DNA from 3 places in the Lysinibacillus sp. FSL L8-0312 genome. Region 2 is predicted to be linked to each of the others. Evidence: riboswitches for the same ligand, from Rfam matches in the RefSeq annotation. Region 2 holds a riboswitch; each other region holds the start of a gene.

Region 1 (6,548 bases), 2.0 Mb from region 2:
AATAGATGGTATAGTCCCCATGGGGCTAATATAATAATGGACCCTAGGAAAGGAACGATATCTATTAACCAAATAATAATGGTCATCGTAACTGCATATTTCGGTTGGATTAATAGTAATCCAATAAGTGTGACGCCACCTATGATAAAGCTTACAAATAAGTGTGCCTTCATATAACCGAATGTTGCATCTTTTAAACGATTTAAGATGATTTTTATTTTCTTTGCTGTGTTAGGCTTTAAATATTTATAAGTGATTTCCTTTAATTTGGGCAAATCAAGCATAAATAGGAATAAAGCAATCATATAAACGAGAAGACTGATAAATAGGCTTGGAATCTCTGAAAAGAATGCTGAAACTTTGTTATAATTAAAGAAGCTTAAAAAGGATTCTTCAACTTTCTTTATGAAATCCATAGTGGTTTTTTGAAGCGAAGCACTTACTTCAGGTGGAAAGTCCTCTGTGTATTTAGAAATATTTTCTTGCATATGAAGCCACATATCTGATAGCTTGGAAATATAATAGGGAGCTTGCTTTGACAATATAATTATTTGCGACATAATTTGTGTAATGGATATATAGCAAATAATAGAGATAACAATAACACTCACTATGTATATAAAAGCAACTACAATTTTCCTTGACATTTTCCATCGCCTTTTAAAGAACATAACAATGGGTTCTAAGAAAAATGCACTGACACCAGCAAGTATTATAGGCATGGATACAGGGATTACAAAATAGGCAGCTACAAGTAGAGAAAGAATCACAATCAATCGGAAAATCATTTTCCTAGCATTAAATTTATTCATAAACTCACCTTCTTTGAGAAAAAAATTAAGTTAAGTGTACCATAAATCAAATTTTATTACGTTCTGAAACAATAAAGGTAGGGATAAATTATGGAGAAAGAGATTTTGCAACTTTTTAATAATCTAACAGAGCATGACCGCGATATTGAATCTTACGAGGAACTAATAAAAATTCTGCAGGAACCCGTAGATTGGACATATGCAGTCTGGGAACAGCTTGTACAAGCACTTACATACAAAGATGGTCATGCACGTGCACGTGCTGCACAAATTTTATGCGCCTTAGCCGCAAAAAGTGACCCAGAAGAAAGGGTATTGGAGGATTTTTTAAAGATTTGGGCTGTGACTTATGATGAACGATCCGTTACAGCTCGAAATGCATTACAAGCTATTTGGAAAATTGGGCTAGCAGGTCAAGTACAAAGTGACTTAGTGGTGTCTTATTTAGCAAAGAGATTTCAAACTTGTTTAGATGAGAAGCATCCGACTCACATTCGCCATGATATTATTGTATCTTTTAAAAAGCTATATGACGAGACAAGTGACATAAAGTTATTAGACATTGCCCATCGTTTAATTAATGAAGAGCAGGACGTTAAATCTAAACAGAAGTATAAGTCAGCCATCCGTTCAACGTAACGAGATGGTGTTTTTTGTGCAAATTATTTGGTAAATTATTGAATAGTCAACTATAATAAATGAAAAAATAAAAGGGGTTAAGACATGAGCATTTATAATTATTTAGTACGAAAACCTAATGGTGAAATTTTATCCATGGAAACATATCGTGGAAAAACGATGCTAATTGTCAATACGGCGAATCAATGCCGATTTACATATCAATTTGATGACTTACAAAAAATGTATGATAAATATGGGAAAGATAATTTTGTCGTTCTAGGATTTCCTTGCGATCAATTTGGTCATCAAAATCCTGAAGATGGCGAGGAGACTACGCATCTTTGTAAAGTGAATTATGGCGTTACCTTCCCAATTTTTGAGCTTGTACAAGTAAATGGAGAGACTACCCACCCATTATTCAATTATTTAAAACATGAAGTGGATTTTCGAGAGTTTGGCAAGGCGAGCATGCAGGAAAAAATGCTTGCTGAGGCAATTGTTCAACTTGCCCCTAACTTTTTAGATGGTCGTAATATTCGCTGGAACTTTACAAAGTTTTTAGTAGATGCTAACGGCAAGACCGTTGCACGCTTTGAACCAACAGATTCACAACTTGATATTGAACAGGCAATTGAAACTATACTATAAAATAGTTTTGTTTATCTTATTCTTTAGAAATGGTGACGATCCATTCAAAGCACAGCTATTTTTTCCTATTAATATATGATAAACTGCTTTACAAGTGAATTATTCTTGCAGAATAAAGGTGCTAACAAGCATAATCGGGAATTCGGTGAAAAACCGAAGCTGTTTCCGCAACTGTAAGTACAGCTAGTATAAAGGTTTACCACTGTCTTAACAGAGATGGGAAGGTACTTTATCACACATTCGTTTTTTATGTAATGAACTGTACAAGCCAGGAGACCGACCTTTGTTTGAACGTATAAAAACTTCTCGGAAGCTAGGAGGATATACGGCAAATACATAGGCTATGTCATGTTAATTTGGCCATTATTATGTTATTTTCGTCGTTCCTTTGCGTAAAGGAGCGGCGTTTTTTTATGCAAGAATTTTCATAATGAAAAGTGGGGGGATCGCAAGTGAAAAAAGATGCACGTTATTCTTGTTATCCATTTATGCGTGAAAAAGCTTCGACGGTTGATTTTGAGATTCGAACAGACAGTCTGACTACGCATTTGGGAGTTGCTTTAGCTGCAGTTAAGAAAGAGGATGTACAAGCTGTTGTAGAAGATTTAATAATTATTTTACCTATGGCCTACCATGTCAATGGCTCGGTTCGTGGAAAACTAGCTGTAACAGAAGAGGATCTTGCTTGGTTAAGTGAGCGCTATGATTTTTATGTTCGTCATGTGAAGGAAGAGATACAAAACTTTGTCTTACCTCAAGGTACAGAGGCTGCCGCTGCTCTACATCTTTGCCGTAGTGAAGCAAAAAAATCATATCGTACATTACACAAAGTATCGGATGAACGAGAGGTTCCAGCTATTCTTTTTGATTATTTAGGCCTATTAGCCAATGTCTGCTTCGTTATGGCTGTCTTTATGAATCAACAAGCAGGGATAGCTGAAATACCATTTATTAGTAAATCATATCCGATGAAAAAGAAAAAGGAGAATAATAATGAAGAAATTATTTAATGTTCAATGGCTAACAGTACTCTTCCTTGCAATGATTTTAGCAGGTTGTGGTACTTCGGTAGATACTAAAAATAAAGACGCTTCACAGGATACACAACAAACAGAGCAAACAAACTACAAAGTGACAGATGATCGCGGTGTAGAAATAGAGTTTAAAGAAGTACCAAAAACAGTTGTATCATTGCAACCAAGTAATACAGAAATTTTATTTGCTCTAGGTGTTGGTGATAAAATCGTAGGAGCAACTGAGTATGATACTTACCCAGAGGAAGCACAGAAAATTGAACGGGTTTCTGATTCTGTGAATTTTAACAGTGAACGAATCATAGCGTTGAAGCCAGATGTTGTTATAGCTTATACGATTGGTGATAAGGAAGCAATGAAACCACTTGAAGATGCTGGAATCAAAGTGTTTGTTATTCAATCAGCAGCTACATTCGATGATGTTTATGGTGACATCGAACAGATCGCAGCTGTAATGGGTGTTGCAGATAAAGGAAGTGAAGTAAACGAAGAGATTAAAGCGAAATTAGCTGACGTTAAAGCAAAGGTGAAGGAAGTAAAAGCACCGAAAAATGTTTATTTAGAAATTAGTCCTAAACCCGATATTTATACAGCAGGCTCTGGTACTTTCCAGCAAGAAATACTAGATGCAGCCAATGTTAAGAATGTTTTTTCTGACTTGAGCAGCTGGGCACAAGTTTCTGAGGAAGATGTCATAGTGAAAAACCCAGATGTTATTTTAACGACAGTAAACTACACAGAGGATCCAATAGGTGAAATACTTGCACGTGATGGATGGAATACAGTGACAGCAGTTCAAAATAAAGCAGTACAGACTCTTGATACAGATATCTCTAATCGACCTGGCCCACGTATTGGGGAAGCCGTAGAACTAGTAGCAAAGGCTGTCTATCCAGAGTTATTTAAATAAGAAACCATTCAAGGCTAGCTGTATACTGACAGCTAGCCATTTTTATGTGGGTTGTTATTTCCTAGTGTGAAAATTGGAATTAATTGAGTTAGTTCTATAAAATAAAAGTAAGAGTGCTCGATAATTTTAGGAGGTGTAGTAATTGGAACAGTTAGAGACAAAGATAATTCCATTTGAGGCAGTTTATAATTTTCGAGATATGGGGGGATATAGGACAAGGGATGGGCGCATTGTCAAGAACGGTTTATTTTACCGCTCAGCGGCTCTTGGGAAAATGACGTTGGCGGATAAAGAGCTATTTGAAACATTAGGGATTAAAACCATTTTTGATTATCGTGATAATAATGAGGCACACCATAATCCTAACCCTATGTTCTCACACGCTCAATATATTCAAATACCAGCGAAGGGCAATCATACATTTGAAATGCCTACAAATGCTGGTGGTAGAGATTTTTATAAAGCAGTAAGCCCCGAAATGTTCCGAGATTTTTATGCACAGATGCCGTTTAATAATCCTTCTTTTAAAGAGTTAATGAAAACCATACAAAATCCTGACAATTTGGGTCTTGTCCACCATTGTGCAGTTGGTAAGGATCGCACAGGTATAGGGGGAGCTCTTATTTTGCTAGCCTTAGATGTACCTGAGGAGACGATTATGGAAGACTATTTAAACACGAATATCCATTTACGTCCAATGGTAGACAGAATGGCACAGGCTATTCAACATCAATATAATGAGCAAGAATTACAGCAATTCTATGCATTAATGTCTGCTCGAGAAGACTATTTACAAGCAGCATTGGATGCTATGGATTACCATTATGGCTCAAAGACTAAGTTTTTAGAGCAGGAGTTTGGCCTAACTATTGCTAGACGAGAGCAATTGCAAGCTTATTGCTTAACATAACAATGACCCCTTTCACATATCTGTGTGAGAGGGATTTTTTATGTGGAAGCGCTGTCTTCCTATAAACCTCTTTACAGTCTGAAAATTTATGATAAGATACAATAGATTTTTAAGAAAAATATAGGAGAAGTGAAAGTATTGGCAGAGACAATGAAAGAGACAAATAAGTTAAGTCTATTCCATTTAACATGGCCTATTTTCTTAGAAGTATTTCTATTTATGTTAATGGGATTAGCCGATACTTTTATGCTCAGTGCTTTATCAGATAATGCTGTATCCGGAGTAGGTGCAGCCAATCAATATATCCATATTGCGATCTTGATTCTTGAAGTGGTAGGGAATGGTGCATCCATTGTCGTTTCACAGTATTTAGGTTCAAGACGTTTTTTTGAAGCAGCGAAAATATCTGCTTTAGCTGTCACAATGAATTTGGTTGTTGGACTGTTAATGAGTATTCTATTTTTCTTCTTTGCAAAACATTTAATGACTATGATGAACTTGCAGGGAGAAGTACTTCACTATGCACAAAGTTATTTAGTTATCATCGGGAGTTTTATTTTTCTACAGGCTATTATTAATGCACTTGCTGCAATTATTCGTGTACATGGTTGGACGAAGCAAACGATGTATGTATCACTTGGCATGAATATCTTGCATGTTGTGCTAAACTATGGTCTGATTTTTGGGAATTTAGGTTTACCAGAGCTTGGTGTAAAAGGAGCGGCTATTTCTTCGGTCATTAGTCGAGGATTAGCAGTACTAGTGTTTTTCTGGTTGCTCTATCAAGTGATGGAAGTACGCGTGAAGCTACACTATTATTTTGATTATTCTAAGGAATATGTAAGGAAAATATTAAACATTGGTTTACCTTCTGCCTTTGAACAGGTACTTTATCAGTTTTGTCAGATTGTCTTTTTATATTATGCGACATATTTAGGAGCAGAAACACTGGCAGCACGACAATATGCTATGAATATTTCGATGTTTACGTATTTATTTGCGATTGCCATTGGTACAGGAACAGCTATTATTATCGGACGTCATGTGGGGGCAGGGAAGAAGGATGAGGCATACCATCAACTATGGATAAGTGTCCGTGCGGCATTTGTTTTTACGATTATTATGGTTGCAGTCGTTACGATTTTCCGCAAACCACTCATGCATGTTTTTACCGATAATCCAGATGTCATTACTATTGGAGCATCCGTGTTAGCCCTCAGTATTTTGCTAGAGACTGGCCGTACAATGAATATCGTTGTCATTAACTCTTTACGTGCTTCTGGAGATGCCAGATTTCCTGTGAAGATTGGTTTTCTATCGATGGTTTGTATGAGTCTTCCGCTTGGTTATTTATTTGTATTTATATTGGATTGGGGCTTGGTTGGAATATGGCTAGCTATTTCAGCAGATGAATGGGTACGTGCAATTATCGTATACTTTAGATGGAAAAGCCGTAAATGGGAGCGATTTGCCCTCGTTTCACCGAATGAACAGAAGGAGGCATAGAAATGGGAGCATTATCTAAACGTGCGATAGCGGCAGCATTAATGGAGCAATCTATCACACTTTTTGCTTGTCCTGTATGTCAGCAATCGATGCATGTCTATGAGCAG
Region 2 (6,548 bases):
TTATTGCTGAAGACCACGCAACATCTCCATAAATGATCGGTGGCTTGACACAGCGTGAGCCATAGGAAACGACCCATGCTTTTTTTGTAAAGGCAAAGCCAGTCAGCTTTTCACCAAAGTATTCGACCATGTCTGTACGCTCAAATTCACCGTGAACGAGTACATCGATATCTAGTTCCTCTTGTATCGTAATCCAGCGTTTTGTTTCCTGCTCTATAAATGCCTCGTAGGCTTCATTTGATAATTGTTTTTTACGCCAAGCATTACGATTCCTTTTCACCTCATCAGATTGTGGGAAGCTTCCGATTGTTGTTGTTGGGAATAGCGGTAACGCTAACGCTTGCTGCTGCATCTTTTGACGCTGAGCAAATTCACTATGTCGTTCAAAATCTTGCGTTGTCACAGTTTGAACTGCTTGATGGATCAACTTGTTTTGACGGATCGGATGGTTTTTAAGAGCCTCAATTGCCTTCATACTTTCAGAAAAATTATGCTGTAAGATACCCTCTGTATCTCGTCTACATTTAGTTAGCTCCGTGATTTCTACAATTTTTTCATCTGCGAAGGCTAAGGCATGCTTCAGAACAGGGTCAATCTCATTTTCAAGAGCAGTTGTGATCGGTACATGTTGTAGATTGCTGGATGGTTGAATCCATAGCTCTGCCGCATTACTTAAATGCTCAATTGCCTGAATTGTAGCATTGACCTCCGCTAAGTTGGAACGCCAAATATCACGTCCATTAACAACCCCGACTGCCAATACTTTGTCCTGAGGGAAACCATATTGACGAAGTGACGCCATATTTCCTTTATAGCCATGAACAAAGTCTAGGCCAAATCCTTCTACAGGCAATGTAATCAATGTTTCATAGCTGCATAATGCTTCAAAATAAGTTTGCAGCATGATTTTCGCTTCTGGAACCGCAACGGCTAACTGGTCGTAAATCTCTTGCACAAGCTTGATGTCTGCTGGATCAAGGGTTGTGACAAGTGATGGCTCTTCTAGTTGAATCCAATTTGCACCTGCCTCCACTAATTCTTTTAATACTTGCGTATAGAGCGGTATTAGAGCTAATAAGTATTCAACCTGTGTGAATTTGCTATAGCCTTTTGTTAACTTGCAGAATGTATAGGGACCAATCAATGTTGGCTTTGCAATAATACCGTACGTTTCTTTCGCCTCTAAGAAATCGGCCAACACTTTATTTTCTGTTAGTTTCAAGGCCTGTCCCTCGTATTCAGGAACAATATAGTGATAGTTTGTATTAAACCATTTTGTCATCTCACTAGCTACAGCTGTTTTATTCCCTCTTGCTACGCTGTAGTAGGTAGATAAATCTACTTTCCCTCCCTGCCAGTTAAAGCGTTTTGGGATGAGACCAAACATTAATGCTGTATCTAACATTCTATCGTAATACGTAAAATCGCCAACTGTCACCATGTCGATGCCAAGCTGTAGCTGCTTGTCAATTCTAGCTAAACGGATTTTCTTTAAACTATCCTCAAAATCTTCTTCAGAAAGCTCGTTGCGCCAAAATGCTTCTAATGCTTTTTTCCATTCGCGATCTTCCCCGATATACGGGTAACCAATGAGTGTGCTTGTATAGGTCATTTTTATATCTCCTTTTCAGAAAAAAATAAAAAGCCATTTTCCAAGGAGGAGAATGGCTGCTAGTTAAAATTTTTAATGCTAAAACAATACGAAAAAAGTATCTACTTTCGCATAAATCATTTGTTATCGCACAGTGCCGATTTGGTCACTTTTCACCACCTATTTCCACGTAGGTATTTGGTGTGTACTAGAAATTGGCAGGTCTCCTGGCTTCTCATCAACACGCCTCACAGCCTTCCCGGTTTCCCAGTGGCCTTTGTGATTTGCTCCGAATAACAGTTGCGGGACAGCGTCGGATTTGCACCGACTTCCCTTTTAAGCCAAACTTTCATTTGGCACCAATTCTTACACATTATTCAATTATGCTCCTACTATAACATATCTTTCAGAATAGTAGAAATAATTTTTATACGATTATCTAAATTATTTCTATAATTATTGTAGGGATTGGTTTAAGAAGATAAGGCTACATTGTATTCCATAAAAAAATTTGTTACTATAAAAATACAATTATGAGAGGACTGATGAATGGACAATGATGAACTAATCTATATTTTTATTTGAAATGAATCACTTCAAACGACAAAATATAGGATTAGTCTATCCATTTTTAACAATCAGTTTGCGTTTATTTGTCATGATGTCATTGGCAAATAAAGTTTATTCAGTGAGAGACTAATCCTTCCAATATCCAATTGGGGGGATTTTTTCTTGCTCTCATAGTTTATTCTGTATCTTTCATCTACCTAATAAAGGAGAGAAAAAAATGAGCGATTCTGAACCTATTGTGACGCATGTGATGCTCCGTATAAGTCGTTAGCATCCATCAACTTATACGGAGAAATTTAGCATAGATGGATGTACCGACTTTGTATAAAAGAAAAATGATTTGCTATACAAAGGAGGAATTATCATGTCAATGATACAAGTACAAGACTTAACGTTTTCTTACCCAAGCAGCTTTGATTATATTTTTGAGGGTGTCAACTTTCAGATTGATACAGATTGGAAACTTGGATTTATCGGTAGGAATGGTCGTGGGAAGACAACATTTTTTAATTTGCTATTAGGGAATTATGAGTATAGTGGGAACATCATTTCTTCAGTAGAATTTACTTATTTCCCCTATCCTGTTTCAGACCCAAATAAATATACGTACGAAATTTTTGAAGAAATTTGCCCTCAGGCAGAAGATTGGGAATATATTCGTGAAATAGCCTATCTAGATGTCGATGCTGAGGTCATGTATCGCCCTTTTCAAACATTATCTAATGGAGAGCAAACAAAGGTGTTGCTTGCAGCGCTCTTTTTAACAGAGGGACAGTTTCTATTAATTGATGAGCCAACCAATCATCTCGATACAGATGCACGAAAGACGGTCTCTGATTATCTACGCAAGAAAAAAGGATTTATTTTAATTTCGCATGACAGAGCCTTTTTAGATGGCTGTGTTGATCATATTTTATCGATCAATAGAGCCAATATTGATGTTCAAAGTGGTAACTACTCGACTTGGAAGTTAAATTTTGATCGACAGCAGGAACATGAAGAAGCAACTAATCAACGTCTGCAAAAAGATATCGACCGTTTAACGCTGTCTTCCAAGCGTTCGGTAGGTTGGTCTAATCAAGTGGAGGCTTCCAAAAATGGAACTACGAATTCGGGTTCTAAGCTGGATAAAGGCTTTGTTGGACATAAAGCAGCCAAGATGATGAAGCGAGCAAAGAACTTGGAATCTAGGCAGCAAAAAGCGATTCATGAAAAATCAAAACTGCTAAAAAATGTTGAAAAAACGGAATCTTTAAAAGTACAACCATTAGCATTTCCATCAAAAGACATGGTTGTTGCAACGGATGTATCAATTCAGTACGATGACAACTTTGTGAATCAGCCTATTAGCTTCAAAGTGACGCAAGGTGATCGTATTGTTCTCGATGGCAAAAATGGAAGCGGAAAAAGTAGTATCCTAAAGCTGCTTCTTGGCAAGCCTATACAGCATACAGGCTCTATACATTTAGCTGCTGGCCTTATTATCTCCTATGTTCAACAGGATACTGCTCATTTGAAGGGATCGTTATCGGATTTTATTGAAGAGCATGCTATAGATGAGACGTTATTTAAATCTATTCTGCGGAAGATGGACTTTGAGCGGATTCAATTTGATAAAGACATCTCACATTATTCAGGTGGGCAAAAGAAAAAGCTGTTGATTGCCAAAAGTTTGTGTGAAAAAGCACATCTCTATATTTGGGATGAACCCTTAAATTTTATTGATATTTATTCGCGCATGCAGATTGAAGAGCTTATTCAAAGTTTTAATCCTACAATGATTTTTGTGGAGCATGACCAAGCCTTTCAACAAACCGTGGCAACGAAAACAATATCTTTGTCATAAAGGAATCATATAGAGAAGAGTCCATTTTCAAAATGGATTCTTCTTTTTAATGATATTGAAACCAAGTGACACCTTTATTATTTTTATCTTTAACTATAAAACGTTTAATAATTTTCTGTGATCGACGCACACTATAAAGAAATATTTTATAGAAAGGCTAGCAATCCCATGAAAAAAATCGCTACTTTAATGACTATAGTCATTATTTTGATTATGCCCAGTAAGATTTATGCACAAAGCGAACAAGCTGATGAGAAACTCATCACTGATACATTGATAACAATCCTTAATCCATTTATAGAAAAGGAAATTGACCATTACTACGGCTATCCTAAGCAGTATGGCTTGTATGATGCGAACATTTTGAACGTTACTAGGGAAAGTCAGTTTAGCTTTAGGGTTAACGTTCAAGTTACTACTTTTGAACATGCCCATTCCCCACCATATAGCAAGGAAATCATTACGTTTGAAATCAGTCCAACTGATGTGAACACCCTTCACTATAAACATGAGGCAGATAATGTAGAAAAAGCAATAGATGCATTCTATCGCACAACACTTTCAGATATACAGCAGAGCTTTAATTTGAATTTAGCCTCGTTCATTTCCTATCGATACAATCAATTGCAATACAAGGCTGAAATAAATAATGAAATGAAGCCTCTTGCTACGATTGCAGATGAAATAGCAAACAATATTTTATTTCCTGAGCGAAAGATACCCTATAAAAATGTAGTTGACCCTGTCACCTTTATCAAAGACAATACAGGCTATATGCTCTTTAAAAGGGCAGATGGGACCAATGTAAGCTATCAGCTGCAAAAGAAAGACGGCACATGGACCGTAATAAATAAAGCAAGTAAGCCAGGTAAGAAAATGCAGCATCAATTACCCTGGTATATATAAAGAAGAATGGGAAATGTAATTTTTCCGATTCTTCTTCTTTTGTTAAATAATTTTATAATTAACATTTTTCTATCATCCCATTTGTGGGAACTCCTTAATGGCTAAATCTTTATTATCTTTATCGTTTGCATGAGTCCATTCCACATTATTGAAGGAAAATATTAAGCATTAAAATTTTTCTGAAAAAGTGTTATGATCAGAAAGGATTTATGATTGATGGAGGATTTAAATGAAGGTTGATTTTGAAGAATTATTACATGGTGTTTTTTCATCTTTGCATGCGATAGAAGGCGTAAAGTCTGTCGATTGCATTCTTGAAGTTTTAAAAGATCGAATTGTTTTCCCGGAGATTACTATTTTGATACTGAATGCTAGGTTTGAATTGGTCTATTTGTTTAATGAACAGAAAGTAGTGTTTAAAACGTTAAGAGAAGCTTCGATTGATTCAAATTATATAGAAGAAATCAATTTAATTAATCAGCATTGTAGTTCCATTGAAGGTATTCTAAATGATTTTATTAACACAGATACACTTAAGAATTATTCTTTAAGCCTTCTTTCCTTAAAGTATAAAGAGAAAATTCCGAATAGTTAATATTGTGACAGAGATAGCGTTATGAAAAATGGAATTTGGTAAGAGTTTCTTCTACCAAACTCCATTTTTTAACTCGCCAAGTCTTAGCATTTCTGTTGAAATAAGATGGTTTGTGCAATGCCAATAAAATATGCTGATTCCGCAATAATATGATTTAACATAACTTTTGCTGTTACATGCATAAGTCCCTCTCCACTTCCACTAATCTATAGAAATAGAGCTTTCAAAGACAGTCACAACATGCTGGGGCTATCAAACCAAGCATGTTTTAATAGCTTAATCCCCTTGTCAATCTCTTCTACCCCTAAATTTGCAAATCCAAGCAAAACTTTTGCGTGCTGTATGACGGAAGGATTGGCGTAAAAAATAGAGGTTGGGTATACTTTTACACCTACCCGTTTTGCTGTTTCAATTAGTTCTTCTTCAGACATTTTATTATTTGGTTCGAGTAGAATATGTAAGCCACTACTAGCCCCATGTATTTTCACGTTATCCCCTAATATTTGATGAATGGACTTTAGTAAAGCCTCATATCTTCTTTTATAGCCATTTCGTGTTTTATTCAAATGTCTCTCCCAATGCCCACTTTCCATAAATAACTGTAAGGTATGCTGATGAAGTCTCGATACAGTTTGAACATAGTAGTTGTTGTTATTAAATAAAAGGGTTAATTCCCTTGGTAAAACCATATAGCTTAGCTTGATGGAAGGAATCAATGATTTTGAAAAAGTGCCCATATAGATGACGCGGTCATTCGAATCTAATCCTTGTAGAGCAGGTATAGGTTTACCTGCATATCGAAACTCCCCATCATAATCATCCTCAATAATATAAGCATTTTCATCCTTGGCCCATTCTAATAATGCTAGTCTTCTTGAAATCGGCATGACCGTTCCGATGGGGAATTGATGGGAAGGGGTGACATAAACAGCCTTGACCCTACTATTTCTTAACTGGCTGATATGAATGCCATGTTCGTCGAGAGGGATAGGTTTCACCTTTATACCATGATCCTTAAACAAGTAACGAACGCGATAATA
Region 3 (6,548 bases), 510 kb from region 2:
TACCTCAATCCCCGTTGCTTCTGTCCAGCCTAGCTCAATCAATACCTCATACACTAATCCCGCCATACCATAGACACCCGCATCACCACTTGAAATGACTGAGACAATGCTTCCAGCCTCTGCTTGGCGCACCGCTTCCTGCGCACGGGACACCTCTTCGGTCATTCCAGTACTGACAATCGACTTCGCACTGACTAAATCTTGAATCAACTCCACGTAGGTTTTGTAGCCTATGATCATATCACTTTGTTGTAATGCCTCTACCGCCCGTGTCGTAATATGCTTAAAGTCTCCAGGTCCAAAGCCCACTACAAAAATTTTTCCTTTTTGCGCCATGTTGTTACCCCTCTTTCACCTTTTCGATCCCTTTAATGGCTGTCGTTTGTGCTGTACGCTGTAATGTACCTTCACGAAGTGTAAAGACATGTTCGTTGTATAAGGATTCATGATGTAAATCTTGTACAAGTGTTCTAGCATGCTCTGTTGATGGTACACGATACCAATTCCCTTGCGGATAGGCGATGACCACACAAGCATCCTTGCATCGTCCATTACAGCGCGTTCTTGTTGTATGTATCTCTTGATCAAGTGCTTGCTGTTGTATTTCTTCTCGAATAGCTAGGGTAATTTCCTCCCCACCTTTGTTCATGCAACTACTACCATTACAAATAAAGAGATGTGTTTTCATCCCCTCTAAATTCCATGTTGTCATCTTCTGTCTCCCCTCATTTGCTTTCTGGAAAAAGAAAAACCTTTACTCTAATTACGAAGAGTAAAGGTTTTGTAGAAGCCAAATAAAAACGAATAAAATAAAATACAGGTACTCGCTCTTGCTTCAACTTCTCCCTCCGAAAAGTTTGCATGCACAATCAAATAAGCAGGTTTCCTGACTTAAGCTTCATTTTACTATCGCACCTTCCCAAGTTTGCACCAGTGGCTTTGCAATTTCATCAGCTATTACAGTAGCGGGGGCTGTATTGGATTTTCACCAATTTCCCTATTATCTCGAGTTATTCGAGCACTTATCGACGTTTTATATGAAATTTATTATCTTCTTAATAGAATAGAAAACTGTCTCTATCATATCTCATTATTTTAAAATTTCAATATTTCTATAAAAATTTATGACAATTTTATCAATTTTGTGTGTAGACCAGGTATAAAAATTATAATATCTCCTTATTTATGACAATTCAGTAGTTATCAGAATCTTCTCTATTGACCTTCAATTGAAAATATTTTTAAAAAAAGTATAGCATATTTATGGAAAATCATGTTACACTTTGTCGTGAAATCTCACAACTTAATGTTTTTTCGGTGTAAAATACTTATCATTTTGCTTAAAAGGGAAGCCGGTTTGAGTCCGGCGCGGTCCCGCCACTGTATTAGGGAGCTTTATAGAACATGTCACTGTCCAACGGATGGGAAGACCTATAAAGTGTTGAACTAGAGCCAGGAGACCTGCCGAAAAATATGTGATCGTTTCAGCCTACGAGGATAGGTGTGCGGCTTAGCAGATGAGAATGTTATTTGCTTTTTTAGCTATGCACTTTTCCAACAACGGAGAAGTGCTTTTTTATTTACGCACGCTACATTCTAAAAATCTATTAGTAAGGAGGAAAGCTTTTGAAATTTTCATGGTGGAAACTTAGTTATTTTTTATTGGCCTTTTTACTCGTGCCAAAACGTGCCTTTGCTATGCATATCATGGAAGGTTTTTTACCAATCGAATGGGCTATTTTTTGGTGGGTCATCTCTATCCCATTTATTATTCTAGGATTGCGCTCCATTCGCAAAACAATTGAAGAAAACCCTGAAACCAAAATGCTTTTAGGTCTTTCAGGAGCCTTTGCTTTTGTGCTGTCGGCGTTAAAAATCCCTTCGGTTACAGGTAGTTGCTCCCACCCAACTGGTGTTGGACTTGGAACGGTTTTATTCGGACCTCTAGCTATGAGTGTCATCGGAACGATTGTTTTATTATTCCAATCTTTATTATTAGCACATGGTGGGATTACCACTTTAGGAGCGAACGCCTTCTCTATGGCGATTGTAGGCCCATTTATTGCTTACTTTGTCTTTAAAGGGGCTCAAAAAATAGGGTTGTCATTTTCACTAGCTGTTTTTTTTGCTGCGATGCTTGGTGACTTAGGTACATATGTTGTGACTTCTGTACAGTTAGCATTAGCCTTCCCTTCAGAGGTTGGCGGCTTTATGGCATCGTTTACAAAGTTCGCAGGTATTTTTGCCTTAACTCAAATTCCGTTAGCGGTGAGTGAAGGAATTTTAACGGTCATTGTGATGAATTTCTTGAAAAAGTACAATGTCAGCGAATTAAAAATGTTGCGTGTTTTCTCAACAAAGGAGGCACATTAGTAGATGAAACGAAATTTATTACTATTAGCGATTGTTGTGCTGTTAGCTATCATCCCATTGTTTATACAAAAAGGTGCAGAATTTGGTGGTGCTGATGGAGAGGCAGAAGCAGCCATTGGCGAAATCAATGCAGAATATGAACCGTGGTTTGAAAGCTTATGGGAGCCACCAAGTGGTGAAATTGAAAGCTTATTATTCGTGCTACAGGCAGCTATTGGAGCTGGTTTTATTGGCTACTTCATCGGCTATATGCGCGGCAAGCATAAAGAAGGTTAACCCGTTATGTTACTCATTGATAAGTATGCGTATCTTAATAAGCTAGCGTCCGTTCATCCGCTAGAAAAAATGATATTTTCAATTGGTCTACTTCTCGTAACGCTCATCATGAGAGATGAACGACTTTCACTCATTACATTTTTTGTAATGAGTGCTTTTATCATTTTAGGTGCAAAAATTCCGCTTACCTACTATGTTAAGTTATTATTGCTACCTGGATTTTTCTTACTAACAAGTCTTGTATCCATCTTGCTGTCAATCACACCAGCAACTCATGTATTACCTGCCCATCTGTGGTCTTTTACGTGGATGAATTGGACAATTTTCATCGGAAAAGCAAGTGCCCTGTCCGCCCAACAATTGTTCTTTATTGTCCTTGGCAGTAGTAGTTGTTTATACTTTTTAATTTTGACCACATCCGTACAAGGGATTTGCTATGTGCTCCGACAATGGCGACTGCCCTCTTTATTGGTTGAGCTTATTGAACTAACCTATCGTTTTATTTTTATATTTTTAGAAAGCATGTACAGAATACATCTTGCCCAGCAAGCGCGTCTTGGCTACCATTCTCCAATGCAATGGCTACGCTCCGTATCCATGCTTATTGTGGCGCTATTTGCTGAAATGTTTCAGCGTAGTCGTGAGCTTAATAATGCCATGCAGTCACGGGGTGGCGAAGCCGTCTACTGGCAAGAGATGGGCTCCTATAGCAAGAAAAATTGGCTAGGCATAGCGACACTGTTCCTATTCCTCATTGTATATGGAGGGTACTTCTCATGACAGCATTCTATTTTGAACTAAACCGCTTGTCCTATGCCTATGCAGATGGTACGAAGGCATTGTCAGACATTACTTTACACATTCCAAAAGGAAAAAAAATTGCCATCCTTGGTCATAATGGCGCTGGAAAATCAACATTGTTTCAGCATCTTAATGGTATTTTACAACCGTCAGCTGGGACGATTGTTTTTGATGGCAACGAGCTTCAATATAGTCGAAAAGCTTTAAAGGCACTTCGCCAGCAAGTTGGCATTGTTTTTCAAGATGCGGATCATCAACTTTTTTCAGGTACTGTCAAGCAAGATATCGCATTTGGACCACTAAATCTTGGCTGGTCTACCGAAAAAATCGAAGAAAAAATAGCATGGGCTGTTGCGCAAACGGAAATAGGCGATTTACTCGAAAAACCTATTCACTTTCTAAGCGTAGGTCAGAAAAAGCGTGTGGCGATGGCAGGTGTTTTAGCGATGGAGCCCTCTGTCCTCTTATTAGATGAGCCAACAGCAGGCCTTGACAATTATTATGCTACCCAAGTTCTACAGTACCTAGGTAAATTAGAAGACGGCGAAAGAACCATTTTACTTGCTACCCATGACATTCCCCTTGCTTATGAATGGGCGGATCAAATCATTGTCATGGAGGCAGGGAATATCATTTATAACGGAGACCCGATCGAGTTGTTTTATGAAGAAGAATTGCTGCAACGTGCACATCTCGAACGTCCATGGGTTTTTGATATGTTCATGACATTACAAAAAAAGAAGCTATTGCAGGAAAACATTACACCCCCCCGCTCCAAGTGTGAATTACAACAATTAATAGAACAATTGTAGACAAAAGTCATCGAGAAATTCTCTCTCGATGGCTTTATCATTTTTTATTTTCTTTCATATTCAAAAATTAGTAAACTACTACGAAATCAAAAGATTCGATTTATGTTAGCGATACGTCAAATTCGTTGCGATGTCTTTGATGGTTTGGCATGCCAAAAACATATTGGATAAACGTAAAAGAACGAAGCGTGCAATACTTGGAAGTCCATCAGCTGAATAGAGGCTTTCTACTAAATTAGTTGTAAAACAAAAAACTTTAGACAATTCGAAGGAAAAAATAGTGAAAAATTTTCCTCCTTTACGAAACTTTTCTAATCTTTATCCGTATTAATAGAGTCGAGACTTAATTTATAACACCAAGGAGAGATAACAATTGAAAAGTTTGTTTAAAAAATCAGTCGCTATTGTAGCATCCGCTACACTAATGGTTCCAGCTGCTTCTGCCTTTGCTGAAGTACCTCAGCATAAAGCCAAGAATGTACTGGCAAGTAGTATGAAACAAACAGAGCAGAATGAAGAAAAATGGATGAGTAAGGATAAAATTGTTATCAAGCATTCAGGACTTGATAAAAATGTACATAAAAACATTGGCTCCAAAGTCATCCGCTCCATTCCTTCATTAGGCTATGATGTGGTACAACTGAATAAAGGCGTATCAATAGAAAAAGCAGTTGCTTACTATCTAAAGCAAGATGGCATTACAAGTGTATCTCCTAGCTATGTGTATCGCTCTTTTCAAACAGAAGTCGATCCAAAGAAACAAGAGATGTATCATTTAAACCTACTGCAAATGGATAAGGCACTAGAATTAGCGGGTGAGCATGATGTGACAGTCGCTGTCATTGATTCTGGTGTAGATTTTAAACACCCCGATCTAAAATCTCAAGTACTCCCACCCTATAATGCAGCAGCACCAGCGAATACTACTTATCCAGGTGATCACGGAACACATGTAGCTGGTATTATCGCCGCAGCTAAAGATAATGGCATAGGCGGACACGGTGTAAATCCGAAAGCGAAGCTACTACCCATTGACGTATTTAATGGCAAAGAAGGTGCAAATGATTTCATTATTGCACAAGGCATTTTGTATGCTATTGAACAGGGTGTTGACGTCATTAATATGAGTCTAGGAGGCTACGGGGAATCTCCACTGATGAAAGAAGCCGTTCAGAAAGCCGTTGACAGTGGTATTACAATTGTGGCAGCCGCGGGCAATGAATCAACAGATGAATACTCCTTCCCTGCTTCTTATGAGGGTGTTATTAGTGTAGGTTCAACGAATGAGCGCAACAAACTATCAAGCTATTCAAATTACGGACCGTCCGTTGATGTTGTTGCACCAGGTGAAGAAATTTATAGTACCGTTCATGATGACAAAAAAGGATCATCCTTCGTCAAATTCAGTGGTACATCCATGGCATCACCTGTAGTGGCAGGCGTCGCCTCTCTTCTTAAATCAAAATATCCACATTTAAAGCCGCATGAAATAGAGGCAATTTTGGAAATGACGGCACAAGATTTAGGAGCGAAAGGCTATGATCTTACCTACGGTCATGGACTAATCGATCCAGTCAAAGCATTGCAATTCGATTTAAATAAACTACCTAAACACTATTCAGAGTCGAAAGAAGAACGCATACAAAACGCTAAAGTTCTTGCTAAAAATACGTTAAATATCGAACACGGCGCTTTCGAGCAGCAAGATGAAAAGAAATGGTATAAAGTCGATTTAGACGCAAATGAATATGCTCAGCTAACATTAAAAGGTGCAAACAAATATGATTATGCCTTTGATTTATATTTCTACCCAAATAATCATAAGGGTGAAGTAGAGCCGATTCATGTCAATGATGTTCGCGTAGGAAAAAAAGAAGGTTATTTATTTAAAGCAGATCAAAAAGGGACGCTTTTAATTGCTGTCAAAGATCATAATGGTAGCTATAGCTTAAAAGGCAAATCTACTTACACGTTTACAGCACAAACGACGAAGAGCTTGCCAATTGATACATTAGATAAATCTACTATGGCGCCGATAAATAAGTTCCCTTATAGTACGGCAGGCAAAAACTATACCCTTCTGTCAAAAGATCAACAACGAGATCAAGATTATTTCACATTCTCTGTAAAAGAACCAACGACATTACAATTCGACCTGTCGGGTATTCCAGGTGTCACAGCCTCTATGGAGCTTTATCTTAAGGATGACTTTCAGCCGATACCACCAGAAGAAGCTGAGCAAGCTAAAATTGATGACAGCGAGGAAGAACAAGCCTATCCTATGCA

Evidence for each region. A riboswitch is a leader RNA that binds a small molecule or an ion and turns the genes downstream of it on or off. The one in region 2 is predicted to bind cobalamin.
Region 1: another riboswitch for cobalamin. It lies ahead of MHI22_RS14210 (hypothetical protein); the one in region 2 lies ahead of metE (5-methyltetrahydropteroyltriglutamate--homocysteine S-methyltransferase).
Region 3: another riboswitch for cobalamin. It lies ahead of MHI22_RS06775 (energy-coupling factor ABC transporter permease); the one in region 2 lies ahead of metE (5-methyltetrahydropteroyltriglutamate--homocysteine S-methyltransferase).

Annotation. Positions count from the first base shown of each region.
Region 1 covers NZ_JBBOOV010000001.1:2,822,150-2,828,697, reverse strand. The annotation lists gene ytvI (sporulation integral membrane protein YtvI) at 1-812, opposite strand, end outside; gene MHI22_RS14220 (hypothetical protein) at 903-1,451, shown strand; gene MHI22_RS14215 (glutathione peroxidase) at 1,536-2,081, shown strand; cobalamin riboswitch at 2,181-2,380, shown strand; gene MHI22_RS14210 (hypothetical protein) at 2,534-3,091, shown strand; gene MHI22_RS14205 (ABC transporter substrate-binding protein) at 3,075-4,025, shown strand; gene MHI22_RS14200 (tyrosine-protein phosphatase) at 4,168-4,935, shown strand; gene MHI22_RS14195 (MATE family efflux transporter) at 5,086-6,441, shown strand; gene MHI22_RS14190 (putative RNA methyltransferase) at 6,444-6,548, shown strand, end outside.
Region 2 covers NZ_JBBOOV010000001.1:810,872-817,419, reverse strand. The annotation lists gene metE (5-methyltetrahydropteroyltriglutamate--homocysteine S-methyltransferase) at 1-1,612, opposite strand, end outside; cobalamin riboswitch at 1,792-1,970, opposite strand; gene MHI22_RS04245 (Lsa family ABC-F type ribosomal protection protein) at 2,526-4,007, shown strand; gene MHI22_RS04240 (DUF3888 domain-containing protein) at 4,221-4,913, shown strand; gene MHI22_RS04235 (hypothetical protein) at 5,143-5,508, shown strand; gene pdxR (MocR-like pyridoxine biosynthesis transcription factor PdxR) at 5,742-6,548, opposite strand, start outside.
Region 3 covers NZ_JBBOOV010000001.1:1,319,067-1,325,614, forward strand. The annotation lists gene cobJ (precorrin-3B C(17)-methyltransferase) at 1-336, opposite strand, end outside; gene MHI22_RS06770 ((2Fe-2S) ferredoxin domain-containing protein) at 341-712, opposite strand; cobalamin riboswitch at 860-1,041, opposite strand; cobalamin riboswitch at 1,299-1,483, shown strand; gene MHI22_RS06775 (energy-coupling factor ABC transporter permease) at 1,627-2,373, shown strand; gene MHI22_RS06780 (energy-coupling factor ABC transporter substrate-binding protein) at 2,377-2,649, shown strand; gene cbiQ (cobalt ECF transporter T component CbiQ) at 2,656-3,429, shown strand; gene MHI22_RS06790 (energy-coupling factor ABC transporter ATP-binding protein) at 3,426-4,262, shown strand; gene MHI22_RS06795 (hypothetical protein) at 4,368-4,526, opposite strand; gene MHI22_RS06800 (S8 family peptidase) at 4,636-6,548, shown strand, end outside.